DNA from 4 places in the Devosia sp. YIM 151766 genome. Region 1 is predicted to be linked to each of the others. Evidence: predicted binding sites of a transcription regulator. Region 1 holds the regulator's gene; each other region holds the start of a gene.

Region 1 (5,803 bases):
GTACTGCTTTTGGAATTGTATGATTTTTCCACTGAACGACATTCACACCGCGATCTGGCGTGCTAGAACGTCTTTCAGCAAGGCCTCCGAGTCCGGGCAACGGACAAATTAGGATAGAGATGATGACGGCAGACAATAGCGGCGCGGGCAGCCGCAAATTAAGATCGCGCGCCTGGTTCGACAATCCCGATAACCCGGACATGACCGCGCTCTATCTGGAGCGCTACATGAATTACGGCGTCTCGCGCGAAGAGCTGCAATCGGGCAAGCCAATCATCGGCATTGCCCAGACCGGCTCCGATCTCAGCCCCTGCAACCGTCATCACATGGTGCTGGCCGAACGCGTTCGCGACGGCATCAGGGAAGCGGGCGGCATCGCCATCGAATTCCCGGTGCATCCGATCCAGGAGACCGGCAAGCGCCCCACGGCGGGCCTCGACCGCAACCTCGCCTATCTCGGCCTGGTCGAAGTGCTCTATGGCTATCCGCTGGACGGCGTGGTGCTGACCATCGGCTGCGACAAGACCACCCCCGCCATGCTGATGGGCGCCGCCACGGTCAATATCCCGGCCATCGCGCTCTCGGTCGGGCCCATGCTCAATGGCTGGCACAAGGGCGAGCGCACCGGCTCGGGCACCATTGTGTGGAAGGCGCGCCAGATGCTCGCCGCCGGCGAGATCGATTATCCCAAATTCATCGAACTGGTCGCCTCCTCGGCGCCGTCGACCGGCTATTGCAACACGATGGGCACGGCCAGCACGATGAACTCGCTGGCCGAGGCGCTGGGCATGCAGCTTCCGGGTTCGGCGGCCATTCCGGCGCCCTATCGCGACCGCCAGGAAATGGCCTGGCGCACCGGAAAGCGCATCGTCGACATGGTGCATGAGGACCTCAAGCCCTCGGACATTCTCACCAAGCAGAATTTCCTCAATGCCATCGTGGTCAATTCCGCCATTGGCGGATCGACCAATGCGCCAATCCACATCAACGCCATTGCCCGCCATGCCGGCATCGACCTCGATATCGACGAATGGCAGCAGCACGGCCATAACGTGCCGCTGCTGGTCAATCTGCAGCCGGCCGGCGAATATCTGGGCGAGGACTATTATCATGCCGGCGGCGTACCGGCCGTGGTCAATGAATTGATGAAGCAGGGCCTCATTCATGAGGACGCGCCCACCGTCAATGGCAAGACCATCGGCGAGAATTGCCGCAACACGCCCATCGAGGACGACAAGGTCATCCTGCCCTTCGACAATCCGCTCAAGGCCGAAGCGGGCTTCCTGGTGCTGCGCGGCAATCTCTTCGACAATGCCATCATGAAGACCAGCGTGATCAGCCCGGAATTCCGCGAGCGCTATCTGAACGACCCGGCGCATCCCGGCATGTTCGAGGGCAAGGCCGTGGTCTTCGACGGCCCCGAGGATTATCACCAGCGCATCGACGATCCATCGCTGGACATCGACGAGAATACCCTGCTGTTCATGCGCGGCGCCGGCCCCATCGGCTATCCGGGCGCGGCGGAAGTGGTGAATATGCGGCCGCCCGATTACCTCATCAAGAAGGGTGTGCATGCGCTCGCCTGTATCGGCGATGGCCGCCAATCCGGCACGTCCGGTTCGCCCTCGATCCTCAATGCCTCGCCGGAAGCGGCGGCCGGCGGCAATCTCGCCATCCTCAAGACCGGCGACAAGGTGCGGATCGACCTCAACAAGGGCGAAGCCAATATCCTGATTTCCGACGCCGAGATCGAGCAGCGCCGGCGGGTTCTCGAAGAAGAGGGCGGCTATAAGTTCCCCAAGCACCAGACCCCGTGGCAGGAAATCCAGCGCGATCTCATCGATCAGCTCGGCAGCGGCGCCGTGCTGCGCCCCGCGGTCAAATATCAGCGCATCGCCCAGACCGAGGGCCTGCCGCGCGACAATCATTGATTGCGCTTACCGCAGGCGATTTCGACCGGCCCCGATACAAGCGGGGCCGGTTTTATATGAAGGCTACCCCGGCGAGGCTGAACCTCGAAAAAAAGGGTGCGCAAAGGGTGAGGTCGTCGCCCCGCCGGGGTGACAGGCCAGCGTTCCATCTTCCTTGCCTATACCGGCATTCCTGCCCGTATTGATCGACTGGGTGAGACGCCGGCGCTGCTGCCGCACGACTCTGCCTGGACGAACGATTCAGCCGCCGCCCGAGCGATCCGCAGCCCGGCTTATGGGTCTGCGACAAGAAAAATGGCGTCAGATATGGGCGACCCCATATCACCTGCCATCGCCCCCCGACCACTCGTCATGACCGCGCCTCAGGGAACGATGGGGCAAGGATAGGGGATAGCGAGAGGAGAGAGGATAAGTTGGAGGAGGAGGCGGAAGCGGCTTCCTTCGCACTTGCAAGCAGGGAGGCGCTATCCGCGGGGAAGGAGAGGGGACTGCAGGGCAGGATCGCCTTTCTCAACCGGCGTCATTCTGGCGACAGCGGGAACCTCTGCTGACAAAACGGAGGCCCCCGCTTTCGCGGGGGTGACCCTAGGAAAAATGCGGGATCAGCGCGCGAAATGGACTGCGCCAATCGCCGCTCGTCACCCTCGCGCTTGATACGAGGGGGCTGGAGGTGCCGCAAGAGCCCTCGCGTCGCGCGCGAGGGTGACGAACTGGGAAGGGGCCCGCACTATAGGCATTGCCGTCCTCCAGTGCCTGCGCTTGGTGTGCGCAAGCGGCTACCCAAGGATAAGATGTGGCTTTGGGGCCTGATTGGGGATGTCTGTCGGAGAGAAGGGGGACTGCAGGGCAGGATCGCCTTTCTCAACCACGGCGTCCTTCCCGCGACAGCGGGAACCTCTGTTAAGAAAACCGAGGCCCCCGCTTTCGCGGGGGTGACACTGGGAAAAATGCGAGATCAGCGCGCGAAATGGACTGTGGGCCAATCACCGTTCATCACCCTCGCGCTTGACGCGAGGGGGTTGTGTTTGTGGGGGTGCCGCAAGAGCCCTCGCGTCGAGCGCGAGGGTGACGGACTGGGAAGGGGGTGCCACCACCCGCTCGGCGATAACCTGCCTCAAGGGTCCGCGCTCGGTTGTGTGCACGACCGCGGGCAGGGGAGAGGCGCAGGAGCCGATGGCTCGTGGACCCAGAGGCCGCTAATATTTCCGCAGCAGCCCGACCAGCCGGCCCTGCACCTGTACCCGGTCCGGCGGGAAAATGCGGGTTTCGTAAGCCGGATTGGCCGCTTCCAGCGCGATGGTATTGCCCTTGCGGCGCAGGCGCTTGAGCGTGGCCTCCTCCTCATCCACCAGCGCGACGATGATCTCGCCGGTCGAAGCGGTATCCTGCTTCTTGATGAGCACGGTGTCGCCGTCGAAAATGCCGGCATCGATCATGGAATCGCCGCGGACCTCGAGGGCGTAATGCTCCCCCGCGCCCAGCATTTCAGGCGGGACGGCGATGGTGTGCGAATGGGTCTGGATGGCCTCGATGGGCGTACCGGCGGCGATCCGGCCCATGACCGGAATGGAAACCGGACGAGCATAATCCTCCCCCGCGCCACCCCGCGCCGGCGGCGCTGCAACCTTGCCCAGAAGGCCTTCGATCACTGCGGGCTCGAAGCGCGCCTTGCGGCCGCCCAGCGACGGATTCATCGAATCGGGGAGCTTGATCACTTCCAGCGCCCGGGCCCGGTTCGGCAGCCGGCGGATGAAGCCACGCTCCTCCAGCGCGGTGATCAGCCGGTGGATGCCGGACTTGGAGGCAAGATCGAGGGCGTCCTTCATTTCATCGAAGGAGGGCGGGATACCGCTTTCCTTCATCCGTTCATGGATGAACATCAGCAGTTCGTGTTGTTTGCGTGTCAGCATTGGCCCCAAACCCCAGAATCGGAACATAGACGGAACGACTATACGTGTTCCAGTTATGTTCTGCAACATCCCCGCTCAGGCGCTACAAACCGCTAGAATGCGTCGATGGGAAGCGCCGCGACCATCGCCCCCTCCTGCTCCCCGGGATCGTGTTCGGGCTGAATGATGAGCATGTCGGCATAGGCCAGCGAGGAGGTATGGCCGCTATCGGTCTGGGAGACCGGCATTATTTGCGGTCCCGTCCCGGTCTGGCGCAGGCGGGCGCGCATGAAATGGCGGCGGGCCGAATTGGGCGGCGTCGGTCCGGCAAGCGGCAGGCGCCAATGCTCGGGCTCCCGATAGCCCAGCCAGGCCCGCAAAGCCGGCTTGATGAAGACGATGGCGGTCACCATGGCCGAAACCGGATTTCCCGGCAGTCCGAAAACCAGGGTTTTGCCGTGCGTGCCGAACATCAGCGGCTTGCCCGGCCGCATGTTTATGCGCCAGAAATCCAGCGTCACCCCCAGCGATTTCAGTGCGTCCTGAACCAGGTCGTGCTCGCCCACCGAGGCGCCACCGGTGGTTATGAGAATGTCGGGCCCCGCGTCGAAGGCATCGGCCAGGCTCTGGCGGAGCCGGCCGGCATCATCCCCGATAATGCCGTGATCGGTGATCGTCTCGGCATAAGGCGCCAGCATGGCGGCGAGGCCGACGCTGTTCGAGGCCACGATCTGGTCGGGGCCGAGCGGCGTTCCGGGGAGAACCAGTTCGTCACCTGTGGCCACGAGGCCGATGCGCGGCCGCCGCGCCACGGTGAGGCCGGCCTGATTGGCCGCCGCGGCAACGGCGATCTGCATGGGCGTCAGGCGCGATCCGGCCTCGATCAAGATATCGCCCGTGGCGAAATCGTGGCCTTTCGGCCTGACGCTGTGACCCGGCCGGGCCGGGGCGGTGAAACGCACGGTATCGCCGTCCCGCACCGCCTCTTCCTGCATGATCACCGTATCGGCGCCGGGCGGTACCGGGGCGCCGGTGAAGATGCGGACGGCTTCGCCCGCCCCGACCGCACCGGCGAAACCGGCGCCGGCCTGCGACATGCCGATAACGCGCAGATTTGCCGCGGACGTCACATCGGCGGCACGCATGGCATAGCCATCCATGGCGCTGGCAGCGAAGGGCGGCTGGTCATGCGCGGCGATGAGCGGTGCGGCGAGAACCCGGCCGACGGCCTCGGCCAGCGCCACCTCTTCCGGGGTGACCGGCGGCACCCGCGCGAGAATGGCGGCCCGCGCCTGCTCGACCGGCAAAAGGCTCATGGCGCGCGCCCGAAATCGCCCGATTTGCCGCCGGATTTTTCCACGAGGCAGATATCGGAGACGACCATGGCCCGATCCAGGGCTTTTGCCATGTCGTAAAGGGTCAGGGCAGCGGTCGATGCGGCCACCAGCGCCTCCATTTCCACACCGGTCTGGCCATTGGTTTCGGCAAGGGCGAGGATTTCCACGGTATTCGCGTCGCGCTGCGCGATGTCCACGCGCACCTTGGTCAGCGGAATCGGATGGCAGAGCGGAATGAGCTCGGCGGTTTTCTTGGCCGCCATGATGCCCGCGACCCGCGCCACGGCCAGCGCGTCGCCCTTCTTGAGATCGCCCGCCAGGATGGCCGCGATCGTCGCCGCTTCTCCGCTCAGCCGCGCCTGCGCCACGGCCCGGCGGCGGGTAACGGCCTTGTCACCGATATCGACGATATGGGCCTCGCCCTTCTCGTTGAGATGCGTGAGGTCGTCCGCAGCCATTACTGGACCAATTCCGGCGCACCCGTCAGCAGCGCCCGGGTCGCGGCGACCACATCGGCCTGCCGCATCAGGCTCTCGCCCACCAGGAAGGTGCCGACGCCGCAGCGCTCGTCCAGCATTTTCACCTGGTCATGGGTGACGATGCCGCTCTCGCTGACCAGCAGCACGTCGGAGGGCATACCGGCGGC
Region 2 (5,803 bases), 550 kb from region 1:
TCCGCGCCAGACATTGCGTATCGAAATCGAAAGGAAGGCGCAGCAATGGCCCTTTACGAACATATCTATCTCGCTCGCCAGGACGTGTCCCAGCAGCAGGTCGAGGAACTGACCACCCAGCTGACCGACGTGCTCGGCCAGGGCGGCGGCAAGGTGACCAAGAACGAATATTGGGGCCTCAAGGGTCTCTCCTACCGCATCCGCAAGAACCGCAAGGCGCATTACACCCTGCTCAACATCGAAGCGCCGGCAGCCGCCGTGGCCGAGATGGAGCGCCAGATGCGCATCAATGAAGACATCCTGCGCTTCATGACCGTGCGCGTGGACGAGCTGGAAGAAGGCCCCTCGGCCATGATGCAGAAGCGCGATCGCGACGACCGCGACGGCCGCCCGGGCGGCGACCGTGGCGGTTTCTCCGGCGACCGTCGCCCCCGCCGCTTCTAATTAAAGGAACGAAAAGCCATGGCTATCAAAGACCTTACCACTTCCCAGGCCCGTCGCCCGTTCCAGCGTCGCCGCAAGACCTGCCCGTTCTCGGGCGAGGGCGCGCCCAAGATCGACTACAAGGACGTGCGCCTGCTGAGCCGCTACGTCTCGGAGCGCGGCAAGATCGTGCCGAGCCGCATCACCGCCGTTTCGGCCAAGAAGCAGCGTGAACTGGCCCGCGCCATCAAGCGCGCCCGCTTCATCGGCCTGATGCCCTACGCCGTCCAGTAAGGCCCTGCCCTACCGGATTTGTTGGGGTCGCGGATGGTCCGCGGCTCCTAACCGTCGCAAGGACGGGACAGCCACAAGGATATCCCCATGAAAGTCATTCTGCTCGAGCGCATCGGCCGCACCGGCACGATCGGCGACGAAGTCAACGTCAAGGACGGTTACGCCCGTAACTTCCTCCTGCCCCAGGGCAAGGCGCTGCGCGCCACCGAAGCCAATCGCAAGCGGTTCGAATCCGAGCGCGCCCATATCGAACAGCGCAACGAAGAGCGCCGCAATGCCGCCGCCGGCATTGCCGAAGGTCTCAACGGCGCCTCGGTGATCATCATCCGCCAGGCTGGCGAAACCGGCCAGCTCTACGGTTCGGTCGCCGCCCGCGACATCGTCGAAGCCCTGGCCAATGACGGCTTCATCGTCCAGCGCAACCAGGTGGAACTGCCCGATCCGATCAAGTCGGTCGGCGTGCATAATATCGCCCTGGCCCTGCACCCGGAAGTGGAAGTCTCGATCACCGTCAACGTCGCCCGTTCGGACGACGAAGCCCAGCGCCAGGCTGAGGGCGAAGACGTGACCGTGCACACATTCGAGGTCGACGAAGAAGGCGATTTCGCCGCCGGCCAGGCCGAAGCGGCCGCCGAGGACCGCTTCGAGGAATAGTCGGCAATCATCCGCAAATGTTCTGGAAGGGGTCGGCAATGCCGGCCCCTTTTCCGTTGCGGGACCACGATGCCGATTCGCCATTTTTAGGCCCCGTTGTCGTGCAATGGGGGATTTCGGCTTTCCCCGTTCTCCACAATGTTCACAGGGGCGGTCAGGACAACGTTAACCCTGCCCTCCTTAGACCAAGACACACGCGCGAGTCGCGTGGTTAAGAAAGGTTAACGCCTCACCGAGACCATCATGGCCGAGATTGCACGCCTCCACCCCGCCGAAGACAAGACCTTTCGCGTCGCGCCGCATAATGTGGACGTGGAGCAGGCACTGCTGGGCGCCATCCTGATCAATAACGACGCCTTCTATCGCGTCGCCGATTTCCTGCTGCCCGAGCATTTCTACGAGCCGATCCACCGGGAAATCTACGAGCTGGCCGGCAAGATCATCCGCGCCGGCAAGGCGGCGGAACCGGCGACGCTCAAGACCCACCTGCCCGACCAGCTGCTGCCCGACATCACCATGATGCAATATCTGTCGCGGCTGGCGGCGGAAGCGACCACGGTGCTCAACGCCGCTGATTACGGGCAGGCGATCTATGACCTGGCCATTCGCCGCAACCTGATCCAGGTGGGCGAGGAAATGGTCGGCGTGGCTTACGATTCCGACGTCGAGATGACCCCGGTCAAGCAGATCGAGAAGGTCGAGGGCGAACTGTTCCAACTGGCCGAAAAGGGCCGCTATGACGGCGGCTTCCAGAATTTCGGCACCGCGCTCAGCGCCTCGATCCAGATGGCGGGCGAAGCCTTCCAGCGCGATGGCGGCCTTTCCGGCATCGCCACCGACCTGCACGATCTCGACCGGCAGATGGGCGGCCTGCAGCGCAGCGACCTGATCATCCTGGCTGGCCGCCCGGCCATGGGCAAGACCTCGCTGGTCACCAATATCGCCTTCAACGTCGCCAAGGCCTGGCGGGGCGAAGTGGAACCGGACGGCCATATCAAGACCGCCAATGGCGGCCAGGTCGGCTTTTTCAGCCTGGAAATGAGTTCCGAGCAGCTGGCCACCCGTGTCCTGGCCGAGCAGGCGGAAATCTCCTCCTCCGACATTCGGCGCGGCCGCATCCACGACAACCAGTTCGCCAAGCTGGTCGACGTGTCCAATATGATGAGCAAGGTGCCGCTCTATATCGACGATACCGGCGGCATTTCGGTGGCGCAGCTCGCCGCCCGCGCCCGGCGGCTGAAGCGGCAGAAGGGACTGGACCTCTTGATCGTCGACTATCTGCAATTGCTGTCCGGCTCGACCAAGGCATCGAGCCAGAACCGCGTGCAGGAACTGACCGAAATCACCACCACGCTCAAGGCCCTGGCCAAGGAGCTGGAAGTGCCGATCATCGCGCTCAGCCAGCTCTCGCGCCAGGTGGAAGCGCGCGACGACAAGCACCCGCAATTGGCGGACTTGCGCGAATCGGGCTCTATCGAGCAGGACGCCGACGTGGTGCTGTTCGTGTACCGCGAAGAATATTATCTCAAGAACAAGGAGCCCAAGGAGGGCACGCCCGAACATCTGGCCTGGCAGGGAGAAATGGAAAAGGTGCATGGCAAGGCGGAAGTCATCATCGCCAAGCAGCGCCACGGCCCCACCGGCACCGTGCAATTGAGCTTCGAGGCGCAATTTACCCGCTTTGGTAACCTTGCTCGGGCAGACTATCTGCCCGAACGCATGGAATAGGCATGACGCTGACATCCGGCCTTGGCGGCCAATTGAGCATCGATTTGGGGGCCCTGGCCCGTAACTGGCGCGCCCTGGACAAGGTGAGCGCCGGCGCGCTGACGGCCGCCGTGGTCAAGGCCGATGCCTATGGCACCGGCATCGACATGGCCAGCAAGGCGCTGCACGCCGCCGGCGCCCGGTTCTTCTTCGTGGCCACGCCGGACGAAGGCATGGCCGTGCGCGCCGCCGTGCCGGATGCGCATATCTTCATTCTTTACGGGCTCTATCCCGGCGCGGCCAATCTCTATATCCGGCAGAACCTGATGCCGGTGCTGTCCTCCATGGGCATGCTGGAGGAATGGCTCAATAAATGCGTCGAGCGCAACGAGGCCTATCCGGCCGCCTTCCATTTCGACACCGGCATCAACCGGCTGGGCTTCCGGCTGAACGAGGCCGCCCCGGTGCGCGAGCGGATCGAGAAGCTGGGTTTCGCGCCGCAGATGATCATGAGCCACCTGGCCTGCGCCGACACGCCGAACCACGAGAAGAACCGCACGCAATTGGCGCTGTTCGGCTCGGTCACGGCGCAATTTCCGGGCATTCCGGCATCGCTGGCCAATTCCGCCGGTTTGATGACGGGCCGCGACTATCATTTCCAGATGGTGCGTCCGGGCATCGCGCTGTATGGCGGACGGGCCGTCAATGGCCGCAGGAACCCGATGCAGCCGGTGGTGACGCTGCATGTACCCATCCTGCAGGTGACCGAGGGGCGGACCGGCGAAAGCGTGGGCTATGGCGCCACCTATACGCTCAATCGCAATTCGAAGCTGGCCGTGCTCGGCCATGGCTATGCCGATGGCTTTTTCCGCTCGCTGTCGGGCACCAATCAGCGCCCCGGCGGCAAGGTGTTCATTCGCGGCAAGCTCTGCCCGGTGATCGGCCGGATCTCGATGGACCTGACCATCGTCGACATCACCGAACTCGGCTCCGACCTGCCCAGCCCCGGCGAGGGCGCCGAAGTGCTGGGACCGAATGTCGACGTGGACGAGCAGGCCGAAGCGGCGGGCACGATCGGCTATGAATTGCTGACCAGCCTCAAGGGCCGCTATAGCCGCAATTATATCGGCGATGGGCATTTGCCGGATTAGCGGGGGCTTGTGAACAGCGGGTTCCGTTGTTGCCAAAACCTCACTCGTCACCCTCGCGCTCGACGCGAGGGGTCTGTGTTTATGGAGGGCCGCCGCAAGAGCCCTCGCGTCAGGCGCGAGGGTGACGATCCGGGGGGCTTGCTGGACGGGCCTTGTCCATTCTGCACGCTATTGCCGCATGGTTCCCGGTGTCACCCCCGCGAAGGCGGGGGCCTCCATTTAACAGGGTTTCCCGCGTTCGCGGGAATGACGCGGTGACGAACGAGGTGCCACAACCGCCGCTCGTCACCCTCGCGCTCGACGCGAGGGCTCTTCGTTAGGGTGACGATCCGGGGAGAGGGCAATAAAAGTTCCCTTTTTGTTCTTGTCAGCACCATCCCGGCCTGCTAGCGTTTCGGGCGAGCGCTACCGGGGGTAAAATTCATTATGGATATGTCGGTCTAGATGGCGAAGGCCCGATCCACCTTTGTCTGCCAGTCCTGCGGGGCGGTCACCAGCCGCTGGCAGGGGCGATGCGATGCCTGCGGCGAGTGGAACAGCATCGTCGAGGAAATCGTCGATTCCGGTGTCGGCGCCGGCCCGAAATCGGCCAAGGCGGGCGGACGGGTGACCAATCTGGTGCCGCTGTCGGGCGAAACCGAAAGCGCCGCGCGCGTCGTCACCGGCATTGCCGAACTCGACCGGGTGACCGGCGGCGGCTTCGTCAAGGGCTCGGCCCTGCTGGTCGGCGGCGATCCGGGGATCGGCAAATCGACGCTGCTGCTGCAATCGGCGGCGGCCCTGGCGGGGAAAGGCAAGCGCGTCGTCTATGTGTCCGGCGAGGAAGCGGTGGCGCAGGTGCGGCTGCGGGCGCAGCGGCTGGGACTGGGCGATGCCGATGTGCTGCTGGCCGCCGAAACCAATGTCGAAATCATCCTCGCCACGCTGGAAAACGGCGCGCCACCGGACCTGGTGATCATCGATTCCATCCAGACGCTGTGGACCGAAAGGGTGGATTCGGCGCCGGGCACCGTGACGCAGGTGCGTACCTCGGCGCAGGCGCTGACGCGGTTCGCCAAGAAAAGCGGCGCCGCGGTGGTGCTGGTGGGCCATGTCACCAAGGACGGGCAGATCGCCGGACCGCGCGTGGTCGAGCATATGGTCGATGCCGTACTGTATTTCGAAGGCGACAGCAGCCATACGTTCCGCATTCTGCGCGGGGTGAAGAACCGCTATGGCGCCACCGACGAGATCGGCGTCTTCGCCATGACCGAGCTCGGGCTGGAACAGGTGGCCAATCCATCGGCGCTGTTCCTCGACCAGCGCGACAAGGACGCGGCCGGATCGGCGGTGTTCGCCGGCATGGAAGGGACGCGGCCGCTGCTCATCGAAATCCAGGCCTTGGTCGCCCCTTCCCCGCTCGGCACGCCGCGCCGGGCAGTGGTGGGCTGGGACAGCTCCCGCCTTTCCATGGTGCTGGCGGTGCTGGAAACCCGCTGCGGGGTGCGCATCGGCGCCAATGACATCTATCTCAATGTCGCCGGCGGGCTCAAAATCAACGAGCCGGCGGCGGACCTGGCCGTGGCGGCGGCGCT
Region 3 (5,803 bases), 1.6 Mb from region 1:
GATTTTGATCCGAATTGTCGGTGGAGCCGGTATCGGTGCGGATCGTGGGGCCATGGATTGTCCGTTCGAGATTGGTCTTGAGCCCCAGATTGACCTTGCCGAAAGACCGGTCGACGCCAAGTCCCGCCGAGCCGCTCAATATCTGGGGCGGTTGGGCGATTAGCGGGTCGAGCCCCGGCGTGTTTGGCAATGGCTGACGGAGATCGAGCGCGGCCGCGCCGCTGAGGCTGGTGCTCTTATCCAGCGCCATATTCGCCGAAAGACCGAGGCGAAGCGCGGTGAGGCCCAAGGTTTCGCTATCGTCCCAAGGCCGCGCCATCTCGGCGGTCCCTTCGATGACAAGATCCGCGCGTCGCCCGTCATGCTTGGCCGTGAAGGCCGGGTTGAGTGTGGTGAGGAAGCTGCCGCCCTCGGTGCTGCTGCTGGTATAGGCGCCCTTGAGGCCGACGGACCAGTCGAAGTGAAAGGGCGGATGGGCCGGCTCGCTTCCAGCGCTGAAGGTGCCGCTTCCCGGCGCGACCGGATAGAGGCCCGGTTGCAGCCGCTCGCTGTCATATTCCGGCCCGTCCGGCCCCGGCGGGTCGGCCAAGACGACGCCCGCGGGAAGCAGCCCGATGGTGGCAAAGAGCAGCAATGTCCAATTTCGTCCGGCCACAGCCTGCTCCGCGAGAAAGCCGGCGGCATCGGGGTTGGCCGGCCATGGCCCTTGGGGGGTCTTGCCGCGATCCTTTCATTTTATGGTTAACGAACGATTGCCGTGCTCATCATTGGATAGGCGTGTTCAGCAATCCCGCATGACCGATCTATTTGGCGAATTGACATCTGCCGCTGGCTTGCAGCGCTGCGATGGCGCGGGGATCGCAGCCGGTCGAGAGGAACATCAGCCAGTCGTTGCTATTGCCGTAGAACACGTTGCGATCCACCTCGCCGCGTACGCCCGGCACCACGCCGGTCTGGCTATATTGCCAGAAGGTCCAGGGACGGTTCTTGTAGCGCTCATGCGGCTCGGCGGCGGTGGAGCGCAGCCAGAAGGCATTGGGGAAATACTCGCCTTCCAGGATGTCGCGATGGAAATTCATGTCGGTATAGATGATCGGCAGCTTGCCGGTATGGCGTTCCATGACCTCCAGCATCAGCCGGATCTTTTCCAGCGCGTCGGCCCGGTTCGGCTTGGTCTTGCAGCTGGAGTGATTGTTCCATTCCAGGTCGAGGACCGGCGGCAGGGCGCTGGGATCGGCGGGCACGTTCCGGACGAACCAGGCGGCCTGTTCCGAGGCCAGCGAGCACCAGGTCATGAAATGATAGGCGCCGCGTGGCATGCCGGCATCGCGCGCCCTGATCCAGTTCCGCTGGAAATCGGGATCGATATAATCCTTGCCCTCGGTGGCCTTCATGAAGACGAAATGGATGCCGGCGGCGCGTGCCTTGGGGAAATCCACATTCTCCTGATAGCGCGCCACATCGATGCCCTGAATGGGCATGGCGCGCGCTCGGTCGACGCCGGAATGGGGTCTGTTGTCGCCGGGAATGGCGCCATAGAGCCCGCCGCCGCTGGCGCAGGCCGCCAGGGCGACAGCAACCAGCCCGGCGATCAGGCCGCGGGAAAAAGTAGAAGCGGAACGGGAAATCCGGGCGGCGGCCATCGATCAGAACACTCGGTACGCAGAACAAAACCTGGCATTTCATTCAACATGGCCAGGTTAACGGAGCTTTAGGTTAAGCATTGTGGCAGCGGGCATGGTTAACGCGCCCTATTGCGTTCGCCATACGTTCTTGCGAGGTCCGGTTTGTTTTGCTAGCTTCCGATAGGGATCGGGGACAGGCGACATGGTCACGCGCGTTGCGACAGTGGCTTTTCAGGGCATAGAGGCGGTGCCCGTCGACGTGCAGGTGCAGATTGCGCCGGGCATTCCCGCCTTCATTCTCGTCGGTCTGCCGGACAAGGCGGTAAAGGAAAGCGGCGAGCGGGTGCGTGCCGCCCTGGTCGCTTCGGGGCTGGGCCTGCCGCCCAAGCGCATTACCATCAATCTCGCCCCTGCCGACCTGCCTAAGGAGGGTAGCCATTACGACCTGCCCATCGCCTTGGGCCTGATGGCGGCGCTCGGTGTCATCCCCCAGGATGGCCTGGACGGCTTTCTGGCTTTGGGCGAATTGGGCCTTGATGGCAGGCTGGCCCATGTCGGCGGCGTACTACCCGCCGCCATCGCGGCACAAGGCCGGAATCGCGGCATCATCTGTCCGGCCGCCTCCGGCCCCGAAGCGGCCTGGGCCGGGGAGGAGATCGACATTCTCGCCGCCGATACCCTGCTGGCTCTGGCCAATCATCTCACCGGTCGTCAATTGCAGGCCCGCCCCCGGCCCGGGCGGGATTTGCGGGCGGCGGGCGAATTGCCCGATCTTGCCGAGGTGCGGGGACAGGCCTTGGCCCGGCGCGCGCTCGAAGTGGCGGCGGCCGGCGGCCACAATCTGCTGATGATCGGCCCCCCGGGCGCAGGAAAGTCCATGCTGGCGATGCGATTGCCCTCGATATTGCCGCCCCTCGGCCCAAGGGAATTGCTCGATGTCTCCATGATCCAGTCCATTGCCGGCGAACTGGCCGGCGGGGCGCTTTCCGACCGGCGTCCGTTCCGCGCCCCGCACCATTCCGCGTCCATGGCCGCGCTGGTGGGCGGCGGGCTCAAAGTGCGTCCGGGGGAGGTAAGCCTAGCCCATAATGGTGTGCTGTTTCTCGATGAATTGCCCGAATTCTCGCCCAGCGTCCTCGATAGTCTCCGCCAGCCGCTGGAAAGTGGCGAGACGGTGATCGCCCGCGCCAATGCGCGCGTCTCCTATCCCAGCCGCTTCCAACTGGTCGCGGCGATGAATCCCTGCAAATGCGGCATGGCGGGCACGCCGGGCCATGTCTGCCGGCGCGGCGCTGCCTGCGTCACCGACTATCAGGGGCGCATTTCCGGCCCCTTTTTGGATCGCATCGATATCCGTGTCGATCTGCCGGCGGTTTCGGCCACCGACATGATCGCGCCTGCGGCCCCTGCCGAATCCTCGGCCTCCGTGGCCAGGCGCGTCGCCGCCGCCCGCGAATGCCAGCGTCGCCGCTTCGCCGATGCCGGTCATCCCGATATATCGACCAATGCCACGGCGGGGGCCGCGCTGATCGAAAAGCTGGTCGAGCCGGATCGCGAAAGCCAGGTCCTCCTGCTGCAAGCGGCCGAACGGTTCAATCTTTCGGCCCGCGCCTATCATCGCGTCCTGAAAGTCGCGCGCACCCTTGCCGACCTTGCCGGGTCCGATAAAGTGGCGCGCCCGCATATAGCCGAAGCCCTGAGCTACAGGCTCAGATTCGGTGCCGCCTGACAGAGCCGGAGAACCCTCGTGAAACACCGCATTTCCGCCGGCGCCCTGACCTTGCGGGAGGGCAATATCCTGTTGGTGCGCCATTGCCGGCCCGGCATCCATGATTTCTGGGCGGGTCCCGGCGGCGGCGCGGAGGGTGCCGAGGAACTGCGCGAAGCCGCCGAGCGGGAGACTTTCGAGGAGGCCGGCATTCGTGTGCGAACGGGGCCAATGGCCTATATCGATGAATTGGTCGACGATTGGGGGCGGATCGTCAAATTCTGGTTCCTCGCCGACTACCTCTCTGGATCGATCGATGTCAGCGCCAATCCAGCCGAGGGCGAGGCGATCAGCGAAGCGGGCTGGTTCTCGCGCAAGGCGCTCCCGGAGGGTCACATTTTCCCCGAAGTGCTGCGCGGCCGCTTCTGGTCCGATCTCGAAGGGGGATTTGCGCACCCGATCAAGCTGCCATTGCGCCGCTCGATCTTTTGACGCCCGCCGGGGTCTGGCCGGGATGGGGCGAGTCACGCTTCGGCTGGCCGAAGGTTTCACGTGAATCCCGGCCTGTGCTCAACTCACCCGCCTATAGCCGCCAGCAACGCCTTCGGGCGACAGCACGATCTGCCAGAGATTGATCTGCCGCGCCCGGAACAGAGCCGCGAACACCGAGAGATAAAAGCGCCACATGCGGCGAAAGCGTTCGTCATATTGGGTCGAAAGCGTCGGCCAGGCCGCATCGAAATTGTCCCGCCAGGCCAGCAGGGTCCGATCATAATCGGCGCCGAAATTGTGCCAGTCCTCCATGACGAACAGGCCTTCCATGGCCGCGCCGATCTGCGCGATGGAGGGCAGCATCCCATTGGGAAAAATATATTTTTCTGCCCAGGGATCGCCATGCGTGCTGGAATGATTGCCGCCGATCGAATGCAGCAGGAACAATCCCTCGGGCTTGAGGAGCCGGCGCACCTTCTCCAGGTAAAACCGATAATTCTTGTAGCCCACATGTTCGAACATGCCGATGGAGACGATGCGGTCGAACTGGCCCTCCAGAGCGGCATAATCCATCACCCGGGTTTCGATGGGCAGGCCGTTGCTGCGCTGATTGGCCAGTGCCGCCTGTTCCTGGCTGACGGTAACCCCAAGTCCCAAAATGCCGTAGCGCTCGGCGGCGAATTGCAGAAATCCGCCCCAGCCCGAACCGATATCGAGCACTTTCATGCCCGGCCGCAGCCCGATCTTGCGGCAGATAAGGTCGAGCTTGGCTTCCTGCGCTGCGTCGAGCGTGGTGGCTTCGGCCCAATAGCCGCAGGAATAGACCATCCGCCTGTCCAGCATGGCGCTATAGAGATCGTTGCCGATATCGTAATGCTTTTCGCCCACTTCGCGGGCCCTGAGGCGCTGGAGATTGAAAAGCCGCGCCCGCAAAATGCTCCAGAGCAGCGGCAGGTCGCGCGGAAAGGCGTCCTGGATGCGGGCCTTGGCGAGTTTGAAGAGGAAGGCATCGAGCCGCTCGGCCTCCCACCAGCCATCCATGTAACTTTCACCCAGGCCCAGCGTGCCTTGGCGCAGGATGCGCTCATAGAGCCGCTCGTCGGTGATCGTTACATCGGCATTGGAAGAGCCGACAATGATGCCGGCCCGCGAGAGCTGTTCGTGCACGAACCGTTTTGCAGGCGAGGTCATGGCCAGCGCGAGAATTTGTGGGCAATGATGGCAGGTTAACCCCATTGCCTTCCGCCGATCAAGCGCTTGTGCATCTTGGCCGGTGCGCTCTGCCGAAGCCCGGTGGAGGGCGCTTCTTAAGCCAGGAAAGGGGTTGGCGGGACCGGATTGTCCGGAGAGTCACGCGAGCGCGGCCAGATCCTTCTTCTGCCGCCGCCGGATCACCGAAGAGGGGATATTCATGCCCTCGCGATATTTGGCCACGGTGCGGCGGGCCAGTTCGATGCCCTGCTCCTGGCGCAGCAATTCGGCGATATTGTCGTCGGAGAGGATGGCGTTGGCCGGCTCCGCATCGATCAATTGCCTGATGCGGTGGCGCACCGCTTCGGCCGAATGATCGCTGCCGCCATCGGAGGATGCGATGGCGGTGGTGAAGAAATACTTCATCTCGAACAGGCCGCGCGGCGTGGCCAGGTATTTCTGCGCCGTCACCCGTGACACGGTGGATTCATGCATCTCGATCGCCTCGGCGATCATTTTGAGCGTCATGGGTTTGAGATGTGCCACGCCATGGGTGAGGAAGCCATCCTGCTGGCGCACGATCTCGGCGGCGACCTTGGTGATGGTCTGGGCCCGCTGGTCGAGGCTCTTGGTCAGCCAGTTGGCATTGGCGAGGCAGTCGGAAAGGAATGTCTTCTCGGCCCCATTGCGCGTCTTCCTGGTCACCGTCGCATAATAGACCCGATTCACCAGCACCCGCGGCAGCACGTCGGAATTGAGTTCGACCTGCCAGCCGCCATCGGGGCCG
Region 4 (5,803 bases), 180 kb from region 1:
CTTGAGATCGGCTTCGCGGATGTCGATGTCGATGCTGTCATCGACCACCGGATAGACCCAGACGCTGGAAAAGCTGGTATGGCGGCGAGCGGCCGAATCGTAGGGGCTGATGCGCACCAGCCGGTGCACGCCGCTTTCGGTCTTCATCCAGCCATAGGCATTGTGGCCCTTGACCTGAATGGTCGCGGACTTGATGCCGGCTTCTTCGCCGTCGTGCATTTCCAGCACTTCGACCTTCATTTTCCGGCGTTCGGCCCAGCGGGTATACATGCGTAAGAGGATATTGGCCCAGTCCTGGCTCTCGGTGCCGCCGGCGCCGGAATGGATTTCGACGTAGCAATCATTGCCGTCGACCTCGCCGGAAAGCAGGGTTTCGATCTGGGTGCGGCGCGCCATCTGCTTGAGTTCGACCAGCGCGTTCTCGGCCTCGCGCACGACATCCTGATCGCCCTCGGCCTCGCCCAGTTCGATGAGCTCGACATTGTCGCCGATGCCCGTTTCCAGTTCGCGCACGGTCTTGACGGCCACGTCGAGCTCGTCGCGCTCGCGCATAATGGTGCGGGCCTTTTCCGGGTCGTTCCAGAATTCGGGAGATTCGGTTTGCGCGTTCAGCGCGTCAAGACGGAGTTGAGCTGTATCCCAGTCAAAGATGCCTCCTCAGCAGGGTCAGAACCTGCTCGATTTCGGCGACGGTCTTTTCGATTTCCGCGCGCATTGAACTTCCTTTCGTGTCGCGCACCGTTTAGCGGACGCGTTGGCGGGGATCAACCGATGGCGATGGAAATGATGGTGATCCCGGCGAGATTCGAACTCACGACCCCAGGATTAGGAATCCTGTGCTCTATCCTGCTGAGCTACGGGACCAGCCAGAGCCGACCTAGCAGCGCGAGCCGGGATTTTCAAGCAATTGCTCGCTGCCGGCAGCGGGCAATTTCGTCGTCATGCCGTTTCCCGCGGTGGGGCCAGACCGCCGAACTGGGCGGCGTGCAGATGGGCATAGGCGCCCTTGCGCGCCAGCAAGTCGTTATGCGGCCCCTGCTCGACAATGCCGGTCTCGTCCACCACCACGATGCGGTCGGCATGCTGGATGGTGGCCAGGCGGTGGGCGATGACCAGAGTGGTGCGGCCCCGGGACAATTCGGCCAGCGATTGCTGGATGGCCAGCTCGGTCGCCGTATCCAGCGCCGAGGTCGCCTCGTCGAGCACCAGGATCGGCGGGTTCTTGAGGAAGATGCGGGCAATGGCGACGCGCTGCTTCTGCCCGCCGGACAGCTTCACGCCGCGCTCGCCCACCATGGTGTCGAGCCCGTGCGGCAGGCGCTCGATGACATTTTCCAGCCGGGCCTGTCGGACGGCATGCATAATCTCCTCATCGCTGGCGCCAAGGCGTCCATAGGCGATGTTGTCACGCAGCGTCCCGCCAAACAGGAACACATCCTGCTGCACGATGCCGATCTGGCTGCGCAGGCTGGCCTGGGTCATGTCCCTGATATCGACATCGTCGATGGTGATCGAGCCGCCATCGATCTCGTAGAATCGCGGCAGCAGCGCGCATAGCGTGGTTTTGCCGGCCCCGGAAGGACCGACAATGGCCACGGTTTCACCCGGCGAGACCGACAGATTCAGCCCGTCGATGACCTTGCGGCCGCCCGGCTCATAGGCAAAGCTCACATCGCGGAACACGATATCGCCGCGCAGATGGTCGACCACCTTGGCGTCGGGCTTGTCGGCAATGTCCGGCGCCGTATCGATCAGCTGGATGAAGCGCGTGAAGCCGGCAATGCCCTTGGGATACATTTCCAGCACCGTGGTGATCTGATCGATCGGCTTCATGAAGACGTTGACCAGCAGCAGGAAGCTGACAAAGCCGCCATAGGACAATTCGCCCAGCGTCACCAGCCAGGCGCCGAACAGCATCACCGCCAATTGCACCAGCCGCGTGCTCAGGAAAGTGACGACATTGCTGGCCGTCATCAGCGCATAGGCCCGCAGCTTGGTGATGCGATAGGCGTCGTTATTGCCGGCGAAGAGCTGTTCTTCGTGATGCTCATTGGCAAAGGCCTTCACCACCCGCACACCGCCGATTGAATCCTCGACCCGAGTATTGAAATCCCCGACCCTTCCATAGAGCTCGCGCCAATTCTTGTTCATGCGCGCGCCATAGGTGCTGACCAGCCAGGTCATTACCGGCACCAGGACGACGGTGATCGTCGCCAATTGCCAATTGGTCAGAAACATCAGCACGAAGGCGCCGAGAAAGGTCATCACCGCCAGGAACAGATCTTCCGGCCCGTGGTGGGCGACTTCGCCAATGTCTTCGAGCCCCTTGGTGACATGGGTGATCAAATGCCCGGTCTTCTGATTGTCGAAGAAGCGGAAGCTCAGCTTTTGCAGATGGCCGAAGACCTGCCGGCGCATGTCGGTTTCGATATGGATGCCGAGCATATGGCCGAAATAATTGACGACACCGCGCAGAATTGCGGTGAGGCAATAGATCACCAGCAGCACGATGCTGGTGAGGACGATGAGCCCGAAATCGTTCTGCGGCAGCAGGGTATCGATGAAATAGGCCACTGCCAGCGGGAAGGCCAGTTCCAGCAGGCCGGCCACGATCGCACTGCCGAAGTCGAGGGCGAACAGCCCCTTATAGGGCGCGTAATAGGAGAAAAAGCGTTTGAGCATGCGGCGTGATTACTCCCGGGCGGGGCGGAAGGCAATGCCGCCGATCCGCCCGGCTCCGGCAAAAGAGCAGAACCCTCGCGTCAGGCGCGAGGGTGACGAGCGGTACGAGGGTGACGAGGGTGACGAGGGTGACGAGGGTAGTTTTGGGACACCTCGTTTTACCACCGCGTCATTCCCGCGACAGCGGGAACCTCTGTTAAAACCGAGGCCCCCGCTGTCGCGGGGGTGACACCGAGACAAATGCAATAGCCACCCTCTCAAGGGAGGGGGGAGCGCGCAGGAACCGCCGAACCTGTCGCCGCAGCAAGCTGCCAATATATTCACCCCGTCAGAACGGGATATCGTCGTCCATGCCGCCCGGCTCGAAGGCCGGCGCATTGGCCGAGGGCCGCCGCGCGCCGCCGCCGGCATTGTCGCGCACGCCGCGGAAGCCGCCATCGTCATTGCCGCGATAGCCGCCGCCCTCGCCCTCGCCACGGCTATCGAGCAGCACCATGGAGGAATTGAAGTTCTGCAGCACAACTTCGGTGGAATATTTGTCCTGGCCCGACTGGTCCTGCCATTTGCGGGTCTGCAACTGGCCTTCAAGATAGACCTTGGAGCCCTTCCTCAAATATTGCTCGGCAACCCGCGCCAGTCCTTCCGAGAAGATCACCACCCGGTGCCATTCGGTCTTTTCGCGCTGTTCGCCGCTATTGCGGTCGCGCCAGCGCTCGGAGGTCGCCACGCTGAGATTGACCACCTTGCCGCCGCTCGGCAGGCTCCGCACTTCCGGGTCATTGCCCAGATTGCCCACCAGAATGACCTTGTTCACGCTGCCAGCCATGGCGCTTTCCTTCCAATTCAGCCCCGGCCTGCCCGGTCGCGGGGCGCTTTTCCATCTGTTGCAGGTCAGAAAAGGCCCGGCGCGCCTGCCCGCTCATGGCGCGTTATAAACCTTTCCGCCAGGCGGCACCGGTAAATTCGCCGCCTTCCACAACCTTTCCGCGCCGCCTGTCGGCAGCGGAAAGTCCGTTTGTTCTATTTATGTTCTCAATGCGCCCATTGTCAATATCCCGCCCATGTCCATGAGCAGATCCGGGCCGGCCGCAAACCCGCCCCCTCGGGCGTTCTCCTGACATCTCCTGTCAGCAGGTCCGCCTAGACCCGGCTTGACCGAATCCCCTTTGTTCTGGTTACGTTCACCAAAGTCACGCATCTGGCATGCCGACTTGCGGGCAAGGGTGCGAAGTCCTATTTCTTGGCCTTCGCCCGCCTCTTCCCGCCGGCGCGACACCAACTGGACCGACAATGACCGACAAGCCGAGCCTGAACCGCGAAATCATCGTGCGCGGTGCCCGCGAGCACAATCTCAAGGGCATCGACGTCAAGCTGCCGCGCGACAGCCTGATCGTGATGACGGGGCTTTCCGGCTCGGGCAAGTCGTCTCTCGCCTTCGACACCATCTATGCCGAAGGCCAGCGCCGCTATGTGGAATCGCTCTCCGCCTATGCCCGCCAGTTTCTGGAAATGATGCAGAAGCCCGATGTCGAGCATATCGAGGGCCTGTCGCCGGCCATTTCCATCGAGCAGAAGACCACTTCGCGCAATCCGCGCTCCACCGTCGGCACCGTCACCGAAATCTACGACTATCTGCGCCTGCTCTATGCCCGGGTCGGCATTCCCTATTCGCCCGCCACCGGCCTGCCCATCGAAAGCCAGACCGTCAGCCAGATGGTGGATCGCACCCTCGACCTGCCCGAAGGCACGCGCCTTTACCTGCTCGCCCCCATCGCCCGCGGCCGCAAGGGCGAGTTCAAGAAGGAATTGGCCGGCCTGATGCGCCAGGGCTTCCAGCGGGTCAAGATCGATGGCGAATATCACGAGATCGAGGACGCTCCCGCTCTCGACAAGAAATACAAGCACGACATCGAGGTGGTGGTCGATCGCCTCGTCGTCGGCCCCGACATTTCCGGCCGGCTGGCCGAGAGTTTCGAAACGGCCCTGAAGCTGGCCGAGGGCATCGCGCTGATCGAATTCGCCGATGAAAAGAACGAGGACGGCACCGCCCGCCAGATCACCTTCTCGGAAAAATTCGCCTGCCCGGTCTCCGGCTTCACCATTGCCGAAATCGAGCCGCGCCTGTTCTCGTTCAACAATCCCTTCGGCGCCTGCCCCGTCTGCGATGGCCTGGGCACCGAGCAGAAGATCGACCCGGACCAGATCGTCCCCGACCCGACCCTGTCGCTGCGCGACGGCGCCATCCTGCCCTGGTCCAGGACCAGCGCCCCCTATTACCAGCAGACGCTGCAAGCCGTGGTGAAGCATTTCGGTGCCTCCACCGGCACCGCCTGGAACGAGCTGCCCTTCGACGTCCAGCATGCCGTGCTCTACGGCACCGACAAGACCAAGATCGATTTCGTCTATGACGATGGCCTGCGCCAGTACAAGACCTCGAAAGCCTTCGAAGGCGTCATCGGCAACCTTGAGCGCCGCTACCGGGAAACCGAAAGCGCCGGCATGCGCGAAGAGATCGAAAAATACATGTCGGCCAAGCCCTGCATGGCCTGCGGCGGCTATCGCCTCAAGCCGGAATCCCTCGCCGTCAAGATCGATGGCCTGCATGTCGGCCAGGTCACCGACATGTCGATCCGCAATGCCTCGCAATGGTTCGTCGCGCTGTCCGACAAGCTGTCGCCCACCCAGAGCCAGATCGGCGAGCGCATCCTCAAGGAAATTCGCGAGCGTCTGAACTTCCTCAACGATGTGGGCCTCGAATATCTTTCCCTGTCGCGCAATTCCGGCACCCTGTCGGGCGGCGAAAGCCAGCGCATCCGCCTTGCCAGCCAGATCGGTTCCGGCCTGACCGGCGTGCTCTATGTGCTCGACGAACCTTCTATCGGCCTGCATCAGCGCGACAATGCCCGGCTGCTCGAAACCCTGCAGCGCCTCCGCGATCTCGGCAATACCGTCATCGTCGTCGAACACGATGAAGACGCGATCCTCACCGCCGATTACGTCCTCGATATCGGCCCGGGCGCCGGCGTCAATGGCGGCAATATCGTCGCTCAGGGCACGCCGCAGGACATCCTCAACCATCCGGATTCGCTGACCGGCAAATACCTGTCCGGCCGCATGGGCA

What was found. The regulator LexA, encoded in region 1, represses DNA repair genes until DNA is damaged. The targets are predictions, from matches to a motif close to TGTTCNNNNTGTGTTCNG.
Region 2: the regulator LexA is predicted to act here: its motif matches at 4,578-4,595, upstream of radA (DNA repair protein RadA).
Region 3: the regulator LexA is predicted to act here: its motif matches at 1,758-1,775, upstream of O9Z70_RS15715 (YifB family Mg chelatase-like AAA ATPase).
Region 4: the regulator LexA is predicted to act here: its motif matches at 3,699-3,716, upstream of uvrA (excinuclease ABC subunit UvrA).

What each region holds. Positions count from the first base shown of each region.
Region 1 covers NZ_CP127251.1:1,483,449-1,489,251, forward strand. Annotated here, with positions in the region: gene O9Z70_RS07260 (IlvD/Edd family dehydratase) at 123-1,931, shown strand; gene lexA (transcriptional repressor LexA) at 3,128-3,841, opposite strand; gene O9Z70_RS07270 (molybdopterin molybdotransferase MoeA) at 3,934-5,136, opposite strand; gene moaC (cyclic pyranopterin monophosphate synthase MoaC) at 5,133-5,615, opposite strand; gene trpC (indole-3-glycerol phosphate synthase TrpC) at 5,615-5,803, opposite strand, start outside.
Region 2 covers NZ_CP127251.1:938,409-944,211, reverse strand. Annotated here, with positions in the region: gene rpsF (30S ribosomal protein S6) at 46-444, shown strand; gene rpsR (30S ribosomal protein S18) at 463-717, shown strand; gene rplI (50S ribosomal protein L9) at 805-1,371, shown strand; gene O9Z70_RS04515 (replicative DNA helicase) at 1,615-3,099, shown strand; gene alr (alanine racemase) at 3,102-4,229, shown strand; gene radA (DNA repair protein RadA) at 4,674-5,803, shown strand, end outside.
Region 3 covers NZ_CP127251.1:3,190,695-3,196,497, forward strand. Annotated here, with positions in the region: gene O9Z70_RS15705 (outer membrane beta-barrel protein) at 1-655, opposite strand, end outside; gene O9Z70_RS15710 (glycoside hydrolase family 25 protein) at 804-1,643, opposite strand; gene O9Z70_RS15715 (YifB family Mg chelatase-like AAA ATPase) at 1,828-3,354, shown strand; gene O9Z70_RS15720 (NUDIX domain-containing protein) at 3,373-3,825, shown strand; gene cfa (cyclopropane fatty acyl phospholipid synthase) at 3,904-5,016, opposite strand; gene rpoN (RNA polymerase factor sigma-54) at 5,176-5,803, opposite strand, start outside.
Region 4 covers NZ_CP127251.1:1,658,493-1,664,295, forward strand. Annotated here, with positions in the region: one part of gene prfB (peptide chain release factor 2) at 1-645, opposite strand, end outside; one part of gene prfB (peptide chain release factor 2) at 647-715, opposite strand; tRNA gene O9Z70_RS08075 (tRNA-Arg) at 788-864, opposite strand; gene O9Z70_RS08080 (ABC transporter ATP-binding protein) at 940-2,682, opposite strand; gene ssb (single-stranded DNA-binding protein) at 3,011-3,508, opposite strand; gene uvrA (excinuclease ABC subunit UvrA) at 3,973-5,803, shown strand, end outside.